2 regions of the Thermanaerothrix solaris genome follow, and region 1 is predicted to be linked to the other one. Evidence: a T-box and tRNA genes for the amino acid it is inferred to sense, from the RefSeq annotation. Region 1 holds a T-box; the other holds one or more tRNA genes.
The links. The T-box of region 1 lies ahead of QYE77_RS11225 (phenylalanine--tRNA ligase subunit alpha). A T-box ahead of a tRNA ligase gene usually reads a tRNA of that ligase, here a tRNA-Phe.
Positions count from the first base shown of each region.

Region 2: it has a tRNA-Phe gene. The T-box ahead of QYE77_RS11225 (phenylalanine--tRNA ligase subunit alpha) is inferred to sense a tRNA for this amino acid. The anticodon was not compared.

Region 1 is NZ_JAUHMF010000002.1:643,489-652,181, forward strand. It holds gene QYE77_RS11195 (sulfite exporter TauE/SafE family protein) at 1-31, opposite strand, end outside; gene QYE77_RS11200 (permease) at 63-1,379, opposite strand; gene QYE77_RS11205 (thioredoxin family protein) at 1,461-1,709, opposite strand; gene QYE77_RS11210 (ArsR/SmtB family transcription factor) at 1,752-2,132, opposite strand; gene QYE77_RS11215 (hypothetical protein) at 2,252-2,440, opposite strand; gene holB (DNA polymerase III subunit delta') at 2,521-3,531, opposite strand; T-box leader at 3,636-3,918, shown strand; gene QYE77_RS11225 (phenylalanine--tRNA ligase subunit alpha) at 3,963-4,994, shown strand; gene pheT (phenylalanine--tRNA ligase subunit beta) at 5,025-7,556, shown strand; gene QYE77_RS11235 (NUDIX hydrolase) at 7,566-8,189, shown strand; gene QYE77_RS11240 (extracellular solute-binding protein) at 8,193-8,693, shown strand, end outside.
Region 2 is NZ_JAUHMF010000001.1:1,184,800-1,193,492, reverse strand. It holds gene QYE77_RS05440 (DNA-directed RNA polymerase subunit alpha) at 1-637, shown strand, start outside; gene rplQ (50S ribosomal protein L17) at 644-1,021, shown strand; gene truA (tRNA pseudouridine(38-40) synthase TruA) at 1,048-1,854, shown strand; gene rplM (50S ribosomal protein L13) at 1,847-2,272, shown strand; gene rpsI (30S ribosomal protein S9) at 2,286-2,684, shown strand; gene yabN (bifunctional methyltransferase/pyrophosphohydrolase YabN) at 2,804-4,285, shown strand; gene QYE77_RS05410 (DUF3887 domain-containing protein) at 4,289-4,735, opposite strand; tRNA gene QYE77_RS05405 (tRNA-Phe) at 4,817-4,889, opposite strand; gene QYE77_RS05400 (methyl-accepting chemotaxis protein) at 5,167-7,263, shown strand; gene QYE77_RS05395 (chemotaxis protein CheW) at 7,288-7,752, shown strand; gene QYE77_RS05390 (methyl-accepting chemotaxis protein) at 7,796-8,693, shown strand, end outside.

The sequences.
Region 1 (8,693 bases):
ATATGCCCAGGATGATCACGAATTGGCTCATTTCACATTGCTCCAGGGTTATGGTTTTAGTCCTAATGGGCCAGGAAGGCGCCAAAGAGATATCCAGCCAGGGTGCTCAAAATCGCGACCAGGGTGACATAGGTGGCGGTTTTTTTGCGGCCCATAACACCGTTTAGCACCAAGATGGATTGCAGTGAAAGTTCAGGATCTGCCAACAGGTAAGCCAACAACGGCCCGCGTGCCATGCCTAAATCCAGGAACATGCGCGCTACCGGCACTTCTACCAGGGTGGGGAAGTACATGAAGACGCCGAAGAGTACACCAGCCAGGTTTGCCCAGAGGGTATTTTGTCCGGCCACAGCGCGCACCCAAGCCTCAGGGATCAGGCCTTTCGCTATCCCGGCGAGGAAGACGCCCACGATCAATAAGGGGAAGATTTGCTTGACAAATTTCCAGGTTTCGGCAATCCAGTTGATCAAATCGTCCTGATCAAAAGCACGTGTCGCCACCCAACCCGTCGCAACGAGGAGGATGAAGATGGCAAAGAAACGTCCGTTGAGACCGATGATCAGGCTACCGCTTTGGGTCAGCGGTGCCGCCAGCAAGATGGTCATGGCTATGGCGATCACCGCGGCGACCGTCCAGCCTGAAATGCCATCGAAAATGGATTCAAATCCTTTCCAGGCTAGAAAAGCGATGATCACAAGCAAGCCGATTAACGTGGCACCTTGTAGAGTTAGATTGGCTTGAGTGAGAGCGGTAAGGAGGCCTGAGGGTATTTGCCAGGGCAGGTGTAACGTGACATAGACATTGGTCAGAGCGGGGATCTGCAAGGTACCGGCGATCAGGATAGCAATCAGGAGCCCAAAGGTCACCCATACCGCGGGTCGGACCTTAACCTCCGTGGCAAAGAGATCGGCATTGGCGGCAATGGCTGATTCCTCGCGGCGAAAAATCCAGGCCATCAGCAGACCGATGACGATGCCAAAGAAAATGGACAGAATCAAACGAGCGAGGGCGATATCGAAACCGATGGCCGCTCCCGTGTAGGTCAGGGCAAGGATGTTGATGGCGGGCCCGACGAACAGGAACGTTACCGCTGGGCCGAGCCCGGCACCGCGCTTCCAAATGCCGGCAAAAAGCGGCAGAATGGTGCAGGAGCAAACGGCTAGAATGAATCCACCGAAGGCGGCGGCGGGGTAACTGATCCACTTCGGCGCTTTTGGGCCTAAATAACGGGTGATGGCTTCTTTGGGGATCATCGCACTCATGTAGCCGGCGATGATAAAGGCCGGCAAAAGGCATAAGAGCACGTGGGCAGCCAGGTAGTCCAGCAAGCTGACCCACCCGGACCAGAGCAAAGATTGTAGGGTTGAAAACCAGTCCATCTGTAACCTCTCGATTTATTCAAAAATTAGAATACTAATTTGCTAAATAAAAGCGGGCGAATTAGCCCGCTGAAGGGAGCCTCACACGCTTACGGTTACGGTTAACCATTTAGCAATCTCAGCCCGAGATGGGACACGGCCAGAGCACACCACTCGCCCGTTGATGACCAGGGCCGGGGTTGCCAAAATGGGGTATTTCAAGATGGCGTCAAAATCCTCAACTTTTTCGATATTGGCCTGCAAGCCCAATTCAGTCACAACGGCACGGGTCAGAGCTTCCAGGCGTTTGCAGTTTGTGCAACCGGGGCCAAGCACTTTGATGTCCAGCATTGAGGTCCTCCGTGAGCCATAATGGAATGAAAAAGATGCCTCTTAGGCCGGTTTAGACCCGACGCGACACCTTGGACAGGTGCATTGGAGCGTTTCGGTTCGAGGAAGGGCGGGCAGGGGAGCGGGCAGTAGCGAACGCGCTTGCTCCAGCACCTCGAAGATACGGGGATCACTGACGCGATAAAAGACATTCCACCCCTGGCGGCGCATACTCACCAGCCCACTTTGGCGCAAGAGCATAAGTTGTTGCGAGACATATGCCTGCCGCAATCCCAACATTGCCTCAATATGGCAAACACAGGCTTCTCCCTCACGCAGCAGGTCTAAAATAGCCAGGCGGGCCGGGTGTGCGAGGGCGCGAAAAACCTCTGCCAGTGGGTTGTAAATCTCAGTTAAGGTATTGCTGTCTTCTATATTCAACATAACGAATGCAATTTTAAACCCAAACGGCGCTTTGTCAAGCGCCGTTTATCATAGATACGTGGTGATTTATGACCCGCATCCTCTTTTTATGGGGCGGGCTGAAGGGGATCAGAGATGAACTAGGCCACCTGACGAAGTTCGGCCAATTCACGCTCCACTGCCTCGATCTCTGCTCGCAGTTCCCGGAGATAGGCTTCCAGGCGCTGAATGTATTCCTCACGGGTCAGGGCGATCATCGAGCCGTGCTCGCTACTGCAACCGCACTGCCCACCGCAACCACAGGCATCAAATTCGGCTTCGGGGTACATGGGGCCACTCCTTGGAGGAAGATAATATGACTATATTTGTCGTAATTATAGCATGATTCGGGTGAATCTTGGGGGTGATTTTATCCCGAAGCGCTGGTCAGTTCCGGGTTTAAGTAGGGCCAGCCCAAAAGGAGCATTTCCCCCAGCAAGCGGGCATTGAGATTCGCATCCAAATAGGCCATCCCTTGTTCCAGGGCGGCCAGACAGCGGGTGACCTGCCGCGAATCCAAAGAGCGAGCCAGAGCGCGGAGAGCAGATTCAAATGCCAGGTTGGTCAGGGGAACATCCGCATTCGTGGTGCAGAGCAAAAGGTCGCGCCAGAGGGTGATCCAGGCTCGCAGCACAGCCCGGAATTGATCCCGGTCTTTACTCAGATTCTCAATATATTGAAAGCGTTCCACCCGTTTCTGTCCGAGCAAATAGAGAGCGTCTTGAAGCCAGCGCTGGTGTTCCTGGTAACGCTCGGGTTCAGAGTCATAGTGAAGTGCCAAGCCCGGGCACCCCCCGGAAAGGTGAGCCAGTTCGCGTGCCCAATCGGGGGGAAGCCCTCGTTCTTGTTCTAGGATGAGGGCGAGATCCGCAAGGGGGAGTGGGCGTAAGCGTACCACTTCACAACGTGAGACGATGGTTGGGAGCAGGCTTTCGGGTGTATCAGCGGTGAGCAGTAAGACGGCTTGGCCGGGAGGCTCTTCCAAAGTCTTTAACAGGGCATTTTGGGCACTGATCGTGGCGCGCTCCATATTTAACAGAAGCGCCACGCGGTAGCGGCTTTCGTAAGGCGCTAATTGTAGGTCATGCTGCAAGGCACGTACCTGATCAACTTTCAGGGTACTACCGCTTTCCACCTGCACTAGGAGTAAATCGGGATGGGTCATTTGGGCGATCTGGCGGCAGGTGCGGCAGGTACCACAGGGTTCTCCTGGAGCGATGGGTTGGGGGCAGTTAAGGGCTTGGGCAAAGCGCAGAGCCAGGGTACGCCGTCCTACGCCGTTTGGCCCACAGAAAAGATAAGCGTGACGGACGCGCCCCTGTTTTAAATGCCCTTGGAGCAGATTGACTGCCCCGGTGTGACCCCAAATCTCCCAGCCCATGATGCTTAGGATTTTAGCCCAAGCAGGGAATTATGGCAACGCCCTTGACAACCCCCTGCTTTTGCCGATAATAAAGCCAGGTTTGTGCTGCTCCTGAACATAGCACAATGGCGCTGACGGAGGAAAGTAGGTCGGCGGAAGGCGCCAGAGAGGTTGGGGCATAGGCTGGAACCCCAACTCGCCGGAACCCGGTCGAAGTTCCCTCCCGAGCCGCTCAGGGGAAACCTGCCTTACGCTAGCCTAAAACCGCGCAGGTAAGTAGTCTGAGCCGCCTGGCCCCCGTTAGCGGGCACGCCAATCGCCGTGTTGTGGATGGCTGTTGGTCGAGTGGGCTGTGGAGACACAGCCAATCAGGGTGGTACCGCGGGCTGAAACCCCGTCCCTGGCCGGGACGGGATTTTTTATTTTGTGGAGGTTGCACGATGGGTGAAATTCCCGAAATTCAAGAGTTAGAGGTCTTGCAGGCAAAAGCACTGGAAGATTTGCGGAATGTCGCAGACGAAGTCGCTTTGCAGGCCTGGCGGGTTGCCTACTTGGGACGCAATGCGCCGTTGATGCAGATTTTTTCGCGCTTGGGGCAACTACCCAAAGATGTGCGCCCTCAAGTAGGTCAGCGCGCCAACCAGGTCAAACAAGCCCTGGAAGCCGCGTTCGAAGAGCGTCAGGCGGCTTTGCGCGCTGAAGCCCTGCGTCGGGCCTTGGAAAGCGAGCGACTGGATGTCACCCTGCCTGGGCGCCGTCCTGAATTGGGCGGTTTGCACCCCACTACCCGCACCTTGCGGCGCATTGTGCACATCTTTGCCGAGATGGGTTTTCAGGTCTATCGCAGCCGCGAGGTTGAGAGCGATGCCTACAATTTTGAACTGCTGAATATGCCGGCACACCACCCGGCGCGGGATTTATGGGACACGTTTTATACCACGACCCCCGGTGTGTTGTTGCGTACTCATACCTCCCCGGGGCAGATTCACGTCATGCGCGAGCGTGCGCCGGAGCCCATTCGGGTCATCTTGCCGGGTATGTGCTACCGCTATGAGCAAATCAGCGCTCGCTCGGAGATCCAGTTTAACCAGGTGGAAGTGTTAGCAGTCGGGCACAATATCACCTTCAGTGATCTGAAAGGCACACTGAACACCTTTGCCCGCCGCCTCTTTGGCGAACAGGCCCGTACTCGCTTGCGTCCTTCCTACTTCCCTTTCACCGAACCCAGTGCAGAGATGGACGTGGAGTGTTTTGTCTGCGGCGGCAAGGGCTGTACGGTGTGCAAAGGTTCCGGCTGGTTGGAGATCTTGGGCTGTGGTATGGTGCATCCGACCGTTTTGCGCAACGGTGGTTACGATCCCGAGGAATTCAGCGGTTTTGCGGCTGGTATGGGGGTGGAGCGAATCACCATGCTGCTCCATCGCATTGAAGATATCCGCTACTTCTGGGCGAACGATGTCCGTTTTCTGAGTCAATTCTAGGCCAAGACGCGTTGAACACATGGAGGTAAGATGAAGGTACCGCTTTCATGGTTGAAGGAATTTGTGGATATTGATCTTCCCTTGCCCGAACTGGCCTACCGCCTGACCATGGCGGGGCTGGAAGTAGAGGAAATTCGCCTGGTGGGCCTACCGATGCCCGAAGGGAGCCACGAGTTTAAGATCGAAGGCCTTTCCTGGGATCCCGAAAAAATTGTGGTGGCGCAGATTGAAGAGGTTATGCCCCACCCCAACGCGGATCGGTTGGTTCTATGCCGTCTCTATGATGGGCGCGAGACCTTGACCGTACTGACCGGTGCGCCCAACTTGTTCCCCTACAAAGGACAAGGGCCGCTCCCCAAGCCGCTTAAAGTGGCCTATGCCCGTGAAGGGGCGCGCCTTTACGATGGACACCAGCCGGGCTTTGTCCTGACCACGCTCAAGCGCACCAAAATTCGCGGTGTTGAGTCTTTCTCTATGGTGTGTTCGGAGAAGGAATTAGGCATTTCGGAAGAACACGAGGGAATCATCGTTCTGGATGACGACGCCCCGGTTGGTGTGCCGCTGGTGGATTACATGGGCGATGCAGTGCTGGAAATCGCCATCCTGCCCAATATGATCCGTGCAGCCAGTATCCTGGGGGTGGCACGTGAGTTGGCGGCGTTAACGGGAAAGCCGCTCCGCCAGCCCGCCTTACCTCCTTTCGAGACCGGTGCTCCCATTGACGGGCGCGCGGCCATTGAGATTACCGACCCGGACTTAAATCCGCGTTTTGTATTGGGCCTGATCGAAGGAGTAACCCCGCGCCCCAGTCCGTATTGGGTGCAACGCCGGTTGCGCCTGGCCGGGATGCGCCCGATCAACAGCGTGGTGGATGCGACCAACTACGTCATGTTAATGCTGGGCGAACCGTTGCATGCCTTCGATTATGACGTGCTTAAGGTGCGTGCTGGCGGTCAATCCCCAACGATTATCACCCGGGCAGCGCGCGAGGGTGAGCGTCTGACGACGTTGGATGGGGTAGAACGCGAATTAGAACCCTTTATGATTCTGGTCACTGATACCGCCGGCCCACTCTCCTTGGCTGGCATTATGGGCGGCTTGGAGAGCGAGGTCACCGAAAGCACGCGTAACGTATTGCTTGAAGGCGCGACCTGGAACCCGATAAACGTCCGCCGCACCGCTTCCACGTTGCGTATTAACTCCGAGGCAGGCTATCGCTTTGCACGCGGGGTGCACCCGGCGTTAGCGCCGCAAGCGGTGCAGGTGTGCCTGGCTTATATGGCGGCCTGGAGCGGCGGAAAGGTGGCTGAAGGTTTGATTGACGCCTATCCCAAGCCCCATGTGGATCCGGAGATCCGGCTGAGTGAGGGCGAGGTGCGACGTTGGTTAGGGATCCCGCTCTCCGCTGCAGCGGTTGCGGATCTTTTACAGCGTCTGGAGTTCACCTGCCGTTTGGAAGGGGACACGATCATCGCCAAAGTGCCCCCGCACCGCTTGGATATTAGCGAAGGGGTCATCGGTAAGGCGGATTTGATCGAGGAGATTGCCCGCCTTTACGGATACGATCGCTTGCCGGAGACATTACCCGCCGATCCCCTACCGCGGCAGCGCAACCAGCCCTTGCTGGATGCCGAGGAAGCCCTGCGAGATGTGTTGGTCGGGTTGGGATTGCAAGAGGTCGTAACCTACCGTTTGACCTCGCCGGAGCGCGAAGCGCGCTGGCTGGCGCCAGCGGAAGGCGACTATACACCACCGGAGTACGTCCGCCTTACCAATCCGATTGCACCGGAACGCAGTGTGATGCGTCGGAGTTTGCTGGCCGGGGTGTTAGAAATCGCTGAACGTAATGCCCGCCTGACCGATCGCCTGGCGTTTTTTGAAATTGGGCCGATCTTCCTGCCTCAGGAAGGGCAGGATTTACCCGCCGAACCGATGCGCCTGGCCATCGTAATGAGCGGAATGCGTCACCTGCCGGCCTGGGATCGTGCGGAGCCCCCTATGGCGGATTTCTTTGATCTCAAGGGGATTCTTGAAGCCCTGGCTGAAGCGTTGCACCTGCCTCAATGGCGGGTGGAACCAGGACAGCAACCCAACCTGCATCCAGGTAAATGTGCCCGCCTCTTTAGTGGCGATCAGGAACTGGGCTATTTGGGCGAGGTGCATCCGTTGGTCAAGGAACGCTATGACTTTGGCCCGGCGCCGGTGCTGGTGGCCGAATTAGATGCGCAGGCGTTGCTGGCCCTGGTACCGCAGCGCTTTGAGGTGAACGCGGTGCCGGTTTATCCGCCGGTGATCGAGGACATCGCCGTGGTGGTTGACGAGAGCATACCGGCGGCTCAGGTCGAGGCGGTGATCCGCCAGGGTGGCGGTAAATGGTTGACGCGGGTGCAGTTGTTCGATGTCTTCCGGGGTGAGCAAATTGGGGCCGGGAAGAAGAGCCTGGCGTATAATTTGACCTATCAGGCGCCGGATCACACCCTCACTGATGCTGAAGCCGCGCAAATTCGGCAAAAGATTATCCGCCGCCTGGAGCAAACTCTGGGTGCGCGTTTGCGCAGTTAGCGGAGGCCTATGACTCAACCCAAATGGCTGGAATGGGCACAGCGCCTGCAGGCGCTGGCCCAATCTGGCCTGGCTTATACCCCTAATCCTTACGACGCCGAGCGCTATCGTGCCCTGCAAGCGATAGCGGCTGAGATCATCGCTGCCCATAGTGATGTAGGCGCCGATGTCGTTGCCGAGGTGCTGATGCGCGAAGCCGGCTATGCCACCCCTAAAGTGGATATCCGCGGGGTGGTTTTTGATGCCCAGGGACGGTTACTTCTGGTCAAGGAACGTGTGGATGGGGGGTGGACCTTGCCCGGCGGGTGGGTAGATGTAGGGGAGCCTCCCAGCCAGGCGGTTGAACGTGAGGTGTGGGAGGAATCGGGCTACCGCGTGCGCGCGATCAAATTATTAGCGTTATATGATCGCAACTTTCACGGCCATCCACCTTATCTCTTCCACCTCTATAAGATTTTCATGCGGTGTGAGTTGCTGGGAGGTGAACCCCAAACCAGTCTGGAGACGGATGGCGTGGGATTTTTTACCGCAGATGCCATCCCGCCGCTCTCGCTGGCGCGCACAACCCCGGACGAGATTCAGCGCATGTTTGAGCATTATCGCCATCCCGAATGGCCTGCTGACTTCGATTGAGACATGCAACTGCTTGGTCGTTTGAAACGCGGGATCATCCTAGGGCTGCTGTGGCTATTCGTGGCTTGCCAGGTGGCACCGCGATCCGAGATGACCCCAGACTTGTCTCCTTCATCTACCCCAACCCAACCTGCTATACCGACACCCGAACAACCCACCGAAACTCCGCCCTGGTCTGCCGAGTCCCTACGAGGGGTTGCCATTAACCTCTGGCATCCCTGGGTAGGGGCTGTCGGTAACACCCTCAATGATTTGACCGCCCAGTTCAACCGCGAGAATCCCTGGGGAATTGAAGTGAAGGTCACCTCGGCGGGCAGCAGTATGGTACTGGCCGATTGGGTGGAGCAAGGGCACCCTGATGGCTTAGTAGCTCAGGGCGTAGTGGCGCCACCGGCAACCCTGCTGACCTGGCACGTGCGCGATGGACGCATGCGCCCGCTCAACGATTGGCTGAATGACGGTGAGTGGGGTTTGAGCGAAGCGCGCCGGGCCGAGATTCCGCTG
Region 2 (8,693 bases), on a different contig from region 1:
GGATATTCAAACCCCGGCGGAAGTGGAAATTGTGAACCCCGAACTCTACCTTTTCACGGTAGATGACCCCAACACCCGTTTAGATATTGAGATGGTGGTGGAACGCGGTCGTGGGTATTCCCCGGCCAGTGACCGCAGTGGACGACTTCCTATCGGTGACCTGCCGGTGGATGCGATCTTCAGCCCGGTCAAACGGGTGAATTACAACGTGGAAGCCACGCGCGTGGGGCAAAGCACGAATTACGAGCGTTTAACGCTGGAAATTTGGACGGATGGCACCATTTCGCCAGAAAAAGCACTGGTTGAGGCTTCTCGGATCCTGATTGACCACTTCCGCTTGGTAGCGGGCGTGGGCGAGGAGGCGATGGCGCTAGCGGCTGAAAAAGAGCCGAGCGGTATCCGCTTAAGCAGTGAGGCTGCTGATACCCCGATTGAAAATCTGGATCTCTCGGTGCGCGTTTTCAACTCCCTCAAGCGCACGGGGATTACCACGGTTGGGGATGTGCTGGAACTGCTGGAAAAGGGCAATGATGCGGTGATGTCCATCCGGAATTTTGGCGAGAAGAGCCTGGAAGAATTGCGCCAGAAAATGCGCGAGAAAGGGTTCTTGCCACCCGAAACAAAGGAGGCGGAGTAAGGACCGATGCGACACAAGGTTGCAGGTTACAAATTGGGGCGATCCACAGGCCAGCGTAATGCGTTGCGCCGAACGCTCTTGCGCCAGTTTTTCACGTACGAGCGCATCCGCACGACCCGGGCTAAAGCCATGGCTATCCGCGGCGAGGCGGAGCGGATGATCACCATCGCACGCAATAGCCAACAGGGGAGTGACATTGAAAAAGTCAATGCTCGCCGGTTGGTGGCAGCGCGCCTGGGTGATCCAAAACTGGTCAAGAAGTTGTTCGATGAGATCGCACCTCGTTATGCGAACCGCAATGGCGGTTATACTCGTGTCTTCAAGCTGGGCCCTCGGCTAGGCGATAATGCCGAGATGGTCTTGCTGGAATTGGTTGAGTCGTAAGCCATCCGGACTTTTGCCGGATTGGAATGGCACGTTACCAGGTTACCATAGCCTACGACGGCACCTGCTTCCAGGGGTTTCAAAGGCAGGGAGGTCGGGCACGGACGGTGCAGGCGGAGATAGAGGCGGCGTTACAGCGCCTGGGGTGGTTGGGACCGGCGATTCTTTATGCCGGTCGCACTGATGCAGGCGTTCACGCGGCAGGTCAGGTAATTGCGTTCGATTTGGATTGGGCACACTCCTCCGAAGACTTGAGACGAGCGTTAAACGCTTACCTGCCTGATGATGTGGCCGTCAAAGTCGTGCGCGAAGCCAGCCCGCATTTTCATCCTCGCTATCACGCGGTGGGACGGGCATATTCCTACCGCCTCTATGCAGCACCGGATCGCGATCCGTTGCGTGACCGCTATGCCTGGCGGGTATGGCCAGATGTGGATTTGGCTCGGCTGCAGGCGGCGGCGCGTTGGATTGAAGGCCAGCATGATTTTGCTGCCTTTGGTGCACCGATGAAGCCCGGGCGCTCTACGGTGCGCCGTGTGTATCGTGCCTCCTGGGAAGTCCTGGAAGATGCCTCACTGCGCTTTCGCATTGTTGCCAATGCTTTCCTCTACCATATGGTGCGCAGGTTGGTGTACATCCAGGTGCTGGTGGGGCAAGCAAAACTGCCGCCCGAAGCCATCGGCGAGGCGCTCCGCGGTGAGCGCATCCTTCCGCCGGGGTTGGCGGCGGCGCGGGGCTTGGTGCTTGAACGGGTTTATTACCCGGAAGATGAGCAAGGATTTGAACCTCTGGGAGAATCCTTAATTGCAAGTGGAGATGAGGACTGTGGATAAGACATACGTAATCAAAGGAAAACCTGAAACACAATGGCTGCTGGTTGATGCCACAGACCAAAATTTAGGACGACTGGCGACCAAAATCGCGCACTACCTGTTGGGAAAGCACAAACCCACTTACACCCCGGGTGTCCCGATGGGGGATTACGTGGTGGTCATCAATGCCAGCCGCATTCAGGTGCATGAATCCCGCCCTGAAACCAAGATTTATTACCGTCACTCGATGTATCCCGGGGGTTTGAAAGCCATTTCCTTGCGGGATATGCTGCAGAAGCATCCTGATCGGGTGATCCGGCAGGCTGTGTGGGGGATGCTCCCCAAGAATAAGATTGGGCGGCGCCTGATTAAGCGGCTCAAGATCTATGCGGGTCCAGAGCATCCGCACCAGGCACAGAATCCACAACCGGTAGCCTAAGAGGAGTTAGAGCATGATGGCAGTACAGTATTATGAAGGTGTTGGACGCCGCAAAGAAGCCACCGCGCGGGTGCGTGTCATGAGTGGCTCAGGGCGCTTTGTGGTTAATGAGAAACCTCTAGAAGCCTACTTCCCGCGCTTGGGCGACATGGACTCGATCCTGCGCCCGCTTGTGGCCGCCGGTTATGATCGCAATAGTTTTGACATTACCGTCAAGGTGGTCGGCGGTGGGGTCACCGGCCAGGCCGATGCGGTGCGGTTGGGGCTGGCTCGGGCGTTAGCCAAGATGAACCCTGAGTTGGTGCAGACACTGCGTCGCGAGGGGCTGCTCACGCGCGACCCGCGGGTGAAGGAACGCAAGAAACCCGGTCTCAAGCGTGCGCGCAAGGCGCCAACCTACACCAAGCGTTAAAAAAGCATACGAGACAGGTTTCTGGCCTGGTTATGGGGCCTGAGGGAGGGTATTTTATCCTCCCCTCAGGCTTTTTGCTAACATCAGAGTAAAGGGGAAGATTTTTGAGAGGTGAGCGTATGACAGTCGCGGGCGGTGTGGTTTTGCTAGGACTGGGTCCAGGTGAGGCGCGCTTATTGACGCATGAAGCCTGGGAATGGTTGAGGTCAATCCAAGAACTTTATGTGCGCACCGACCAGCATCCTGTGGTGCAAGAACTACCGGCTGGGGTGCAAGTGCATAGTTTCGATTGGCTGTATCGTCAGGGGCAATCGTTTGACGCGGTTTACACTGCCATTGTTGAAAAAGTTATCGAATTAGCCCACCGTCCGCAAGGGGTGACGTATGCTGTACCGGGCCATCCCCTGGTGGCGGAAGCCACAGGCCCCGAGATTTTGCGCCGCGCCCAGGCTGAAGGATTGCCCATACGTGTCATTGAGGGCCTTTCGTTCCTTGAACCCACTTTTACCGCGCTGGGTCTAGATCCTTTCCCTCGCCTCGTGTTGTTGGATGCTCTGGAATTGGGCACCTGGCATGTTCCTTCCTTCCCGCCGGATGCCCCGGTTTTGATTGCTCAGATCTATGACCGCATGAGCGCATCAGAGGTCAAGTTGACGTTGAATGCCTTCTATCCGGATGAGCATCCAGTAACCCTGGTACATGCTGCAGGCACGAAACAGCAGCAAATCGAGCACCTTCGCCTTTATGAGATTGACCGTAGTCCGCATTTAGGGCTAATGAGCGCATTATACGTGCCTCCCTTAGGAGAGGCTACCTCGATGGAAGCCTTCCTGGAAATTGTGGCGCATTTGCGCGCGCCGGACGGTTGTCCCTGGGATCGCCAACAGACTCATAAGTCCTTGCGCAGTCATCTTTTAGAAGAGGCTTATGAAGTGCTGGCGGCGATTGACGCGGACGATCCGCAGGCTCTGCAAGAAGAACTAGGGGATCTGTTGCTTCAAGTGGCTTTGCATGCCCAGATTGCCAGCGAGGAAGGGGAGTTTAATTTTACAGATGTTGTGCGCGGCATTCATCATAAGATTGTGCGCCGTCATCCCCATGTGTTTGGTACATTAAAAGTGGAAGGAGTGGAGGGGGTGCTACGAAACTGGGAACGACTAAAGCAAGCGGAACGTGAGGCAAATGGCCAGGAGGAACGCAGTTTGTTGGCCGGGGTACCTTTAGCGCTCCCTGCGCTTACGCAAGCGCAAGAATTACAAGATCGTGCCGCGCGGGTGGGTTTTGACTGGCCTGAGATTGCGCCAGTGTGGGAAAAAGTGCGCGAGGAACTGCAGGAGGTGCTTACTGCCCCTGATGAGCGCGCCCGGGAAAAAGAATTAGGGGATTTGCTTTTTGCCGTAGTGAACCTAGCTCGCTGGTATAAAGTAGATGCTGAAAGCGCGCTGCGGGCTACCAATCAGCGCTTTCGCCAACGCTTCGCGCATATCGAGCAACGCGCGCGCGAGATGGGACGGGTGCTTGGCGAAATGACCCTGGCCGAGATGGACGCGCTTTGGGAGGAAGCCAAGCACAATGAGAAAGGCGTCGAACCAGAGGAGTGACCTTTAGCGTTTACGCAATTCCGGTGAGTCGAACCACAGGCCGCTGACCAAATGTGGCTCGGTTTTGGTTAACACCAGGCGCATGGTCACAGCATCATCTTTCTCAAAACGCAGGCGGTAGACCACAATGTAATAATTACCGCTTTCGAGAACGGAACTCACTTCACGGGATTGAAATGCCCCCAGGCGCGATTCGAGCGTCTGGCGCAAGTCGGTAAATGCTTTTTCGTCTAGCCCTTTGCGCATAGCCTCGTCAAAGTCGGTGGCAAAGGCGGTGTAATCGCCCGCGAATAGGCCATTCAACAGGGTATCGGCCATGGGTTCGGCATAGGCTAAGACAGCGTCTCGAGTATCCCCTTCAAGTGTGCGTGCCCCCCCGCTGCAGGCGGTCAGGATAATCCCTATCACGAACACTAGAGTAAGGACAATTTGCCATTGGGATTTATTCATCGGTAGATTCCTCCCGCGCGCATCATACCATAAAAAATATGGTTAAAGCAAGACGCCTCTCACTCAAGAGAGGCGTCGGTGTGCCGAGAGCCAGAATCGAACTGGCGACACCGCAGTTTTCAGCCGCGTGCTCTACCAACTGAGCTATCTCGGCAACCATTCAAATTTTAACGGCAGGCGGGGGGATTGTCAAGCAACGTGCGCTATTTTCTAAGCCAAGCGGGTAATATAAGGAACTCATCCCATTTTTATTATGTTTTTATCCTTATTTTATGCGCTTTTGCTCCGGTCTTCCGTAAATTGATACAGAAGTCACCGGCATAGGTGCGCTTTCCTGACCTGGCCTATGGAAAAAGGTTTGGCGCGAAAGCGCGACCTCTACGGCCGGCAGAGTCCCCTCAAAATCTTAACCCGATTCACGAGGAGAGCCAATGAATCCGCTTAACCGTTTGCGTCTCTTGGTCAAGTTGAGCCTGGCGTTTGGGGTGGTTGTCCTTCTGACCCTCGTTCTGGCTGTGGAGTCTTACCTTGGGATCGCGGATGCACATGCCCAGTCAGCAATGCTCTATTCTCAGAATCTAACCCCGGCTATAGACGTCGGGCGAGCACGCACGATGTTGTATCAGATTCGCGGCAATTTGTTCAATATCTTTCTGCTCCCGGACGATACCCTCAAACTTGAATCACAAATTAACCAAAACATTGCCGGAGTTACGGCGATTATTCGAGATTTACGCGCGCTAAATCTGCCGGGGTCAGAAGCGGCACTGGCAACATTTGAAACGGCCTGGCAGGATTACATCAGTAAATTGGATGATACCCTGCAGCAAATTCACGCCGGGAACCGCAGCGCAGCGATAGCACGGGCCACGGTGGGTGATTTGGCAATGGCGCGCCAGACCGCTGATGCAGCGATGGAAGGATTGTTGACGGTGGTACAGCGCGCTGCCGAGGAAGCCCATGCCCACAGCGAACGTACTTTTGAACGGGTGCGCTGGACTTTAATGGTCATAGCAATCCTGGCGGTAGGGCTTTCGATTGCGTTGGCTGTTCTAATCACCCGCAATCTGAATCAGCCGATTCAGGTCATGGTAGGGGCGCTCTCCAACTTATCTCAGGGGGATCTTAACCGTCACATTCCTATTGCGGTCAAAGAATCGATCGCCAAGCGGGGCGATGAAATCGGGGCGTTGGGCAAGGCCTTAAAAGCGGCCGAGGATTATATCGTTGCCATGGCTGAACTGGCGGATCGGATTGCGGCGGGAGATCTCAGCCTTACCATCACTCCTCGCAGCCCGCAAGATGAACTGGGAAATGCCTATGTGCGGATGGTAGAAGGATTGCGCCGCCAGGTGCAGCAAATCATGCAGGCGGTTGAACGGTTGAATGCCATTGCTCAGGACCTTCGAAACGCCGCCTTCCAAAGCGGCGAGGCCAGCCAACAAATGGCGCAGACGCTCCAGCAGGTAGCGCGAGGCATTGCTGAGCAGTCCGAGAGTGTCAATCGCACTGCCGCCTCGGTCAATGAAGTTGCCCGTGCCATTGAGGGTATTGCGCGCGGGGCTCAGGAGCAATCTCAGGCGGTTGCCAATGCCTCGAGTTTGACCGCCCTGATCAGCGGGGATGTTTCACAGATGGCAGAGAGTGTGGAAACGGTATTCCGCGATGCGACCGGTGCAGCCCAACTGGCTCAGCAAGGGGTTCAGGCTGTGCAGCAAACCATTGAAGGTATTGAAAATATCCGTAACCGCTTTGGCTTTTCGGCCCAGCGGGTGGAAGAGATGGGGGTGCGTTCCCGCGAGATAGGGACCATTTTGGAGACGATCCAGGACATTGCCGCTCAGACCAACTTGCTGGCGCTCAACGCCGCCATTGAAGCGGCACGAGCGGGAGAACACGGCAAGGGCTTTGCGGTGGTGGCGGATGAGGTGCGCAAATTGGCTGAACGTGCCGCTGCTGCCACCAAGGAAATTGCGCAATTGGTGCGCGGCATTCAGCAGACCGTAGATGAAGCAGTGAACGCGATGCGCGCAGGTAATGAGGATGTACAACGAGGGGTGGAATTGGCGAATCAGGCTGGACAGGCTCTGGCATTTATCCACGAGGTCAGCGAGGCGGTAAAGCAGCAAGCCGAGTTGACGGCCAATGCGGCGGTGCGGGTGCGGGATGCCGTGGATCAACTCGTCAGCGCGGTAGATAGCGTTTCCGCTGTGGTTGAAGAAAATACCGCTTCAACGGAAGAAATGACGGCCAGTGTGGGTGAGGTCAACCAGGCCATTGAGACCATCGCCAGTGTCTCGGAGGAGAATAGCGCTGCTATTGAGGAAGTCAGTGCCTCAGCCGAAGAGGTCAGTGCTCAAGTCGCCGAAGTGGCAAATGCTGTAGATGGATTGGCCGCAATGGCACACTCCCTGGAAGCCCTGGTGGCACACTTCAGGCTGAATCAAGGCGAAACGCCAATGATGGCAAACGAGCCCGTCGCACCACCGGTCGTTCAAGTGCTGGAACCCGTTACCCCCGGTTCTTAATTTCCCTTCAGGAGAGAAAAAGATATGGAGAAACAATTTGTGGTCTTTCAAGTCGCTGGTGAACAGTATGGGGTCACGATTGATCGGGTGGAAAGCATCGTCAAGATGCAGCCCATCACCATGGTGCCCCAAGCGCCGGCTTTTATTGAGGGTATCACCAACCTGCGCGGGATGGTGTTACCCGTGTTATCCCTCCGCAAGCGGTTCGGCCTGCCACCGGCCGAAGTTGACCGCGAAACCCGCATTGTGGTGGTGATGAATGAAACTCACCCCATTGGGATTGTGGTGGATAGTGTTTTGGAGGTGTTGCGTCTCCCGGAGGAAACCATTGAGCCCCCACCACCGATGGTAACCAATGAGCGCACCCGTTTTATTACCGGGATTGCTAAAGTGGGGGAGCGGTTGATTATCCTCCTGGATCTGACCAAGGTGCTTTCGGTAGAAGAAGAGACACAACTGGCCGCACTCCGAGAGGCGGTTACGGCATGAAGAGAAGAAAAACCATCCATTTCCCTCAGGGAGAAAACTAGCCATGCAGAAGGTATTCGAACGATTTCAAAATCATCAGGGTTCACAACATCTGGCGAAACGGGGGTCTATCCGCGTTCAAGTTCTGTTCTATTCGTTAGTGCTGGCCTTGGTGCCATTACTGGTTTTGTTCGCCTTGAGTTATTTTCAGGCGACGGGTTCCTTACGGCAAAGCGCCCTTGAGACGCTGGGTGATTTAGCGGATATCACCAGTGCTCAGGTTAGGCAATGGCTTGCCGCTCGGCAGGCTGAAGTGGAGGTCATGGCAAATGCCAGTGAAATTGTATCTATGGAGCCAACACGGGTCATGCGAGCGCTTACCTTATATAAAGAAAAGTGGGGGGACTATTTCGAAACACTGGTGGTGATTCAACCCGATGGGTATGCGTTGGCTTCAACCGATGGGCAACGCAACAATATGAGCGACCGAGAGTACTTCAAGCAAGCCATGGCTGGCAAGACTGTGATCTCGGATCCCGTCGTATCGAAAGGAAGTTCGCATGTTGTGGTGGTATTTGCGGCGCCTATCCGCTCGATGGGGCAAGTAGTAGGTGTGATGGCTGGAGTGGTACCAACCACAGCAATAGAAGAGGTGTTTGCCAAGGCGCAGTTGGGAACCACCGGTGATGCCTATTTGATTGATCAGCGAGGGGTGTTAATTACGCCATCACGGTTTGAGGAACAATTGAAAGCCGAAAATCGAATCAAAGAGCGCAGTGCCTTGGAATTGCGCATTGATACTGAGGCTTCACGCGCTGTGCTTTCGGGGCAGGAAGGTGAGGGGGAGTATCAAGGCTATCGCTTTAAGCCGGTTGTGGGGGCCTATCGTTATTTACCCGAGGTAAATTGGGGGCTCATTGTTGAACAGGAAACCAGCGAGGCATTCGCCACCGCCAATGGGT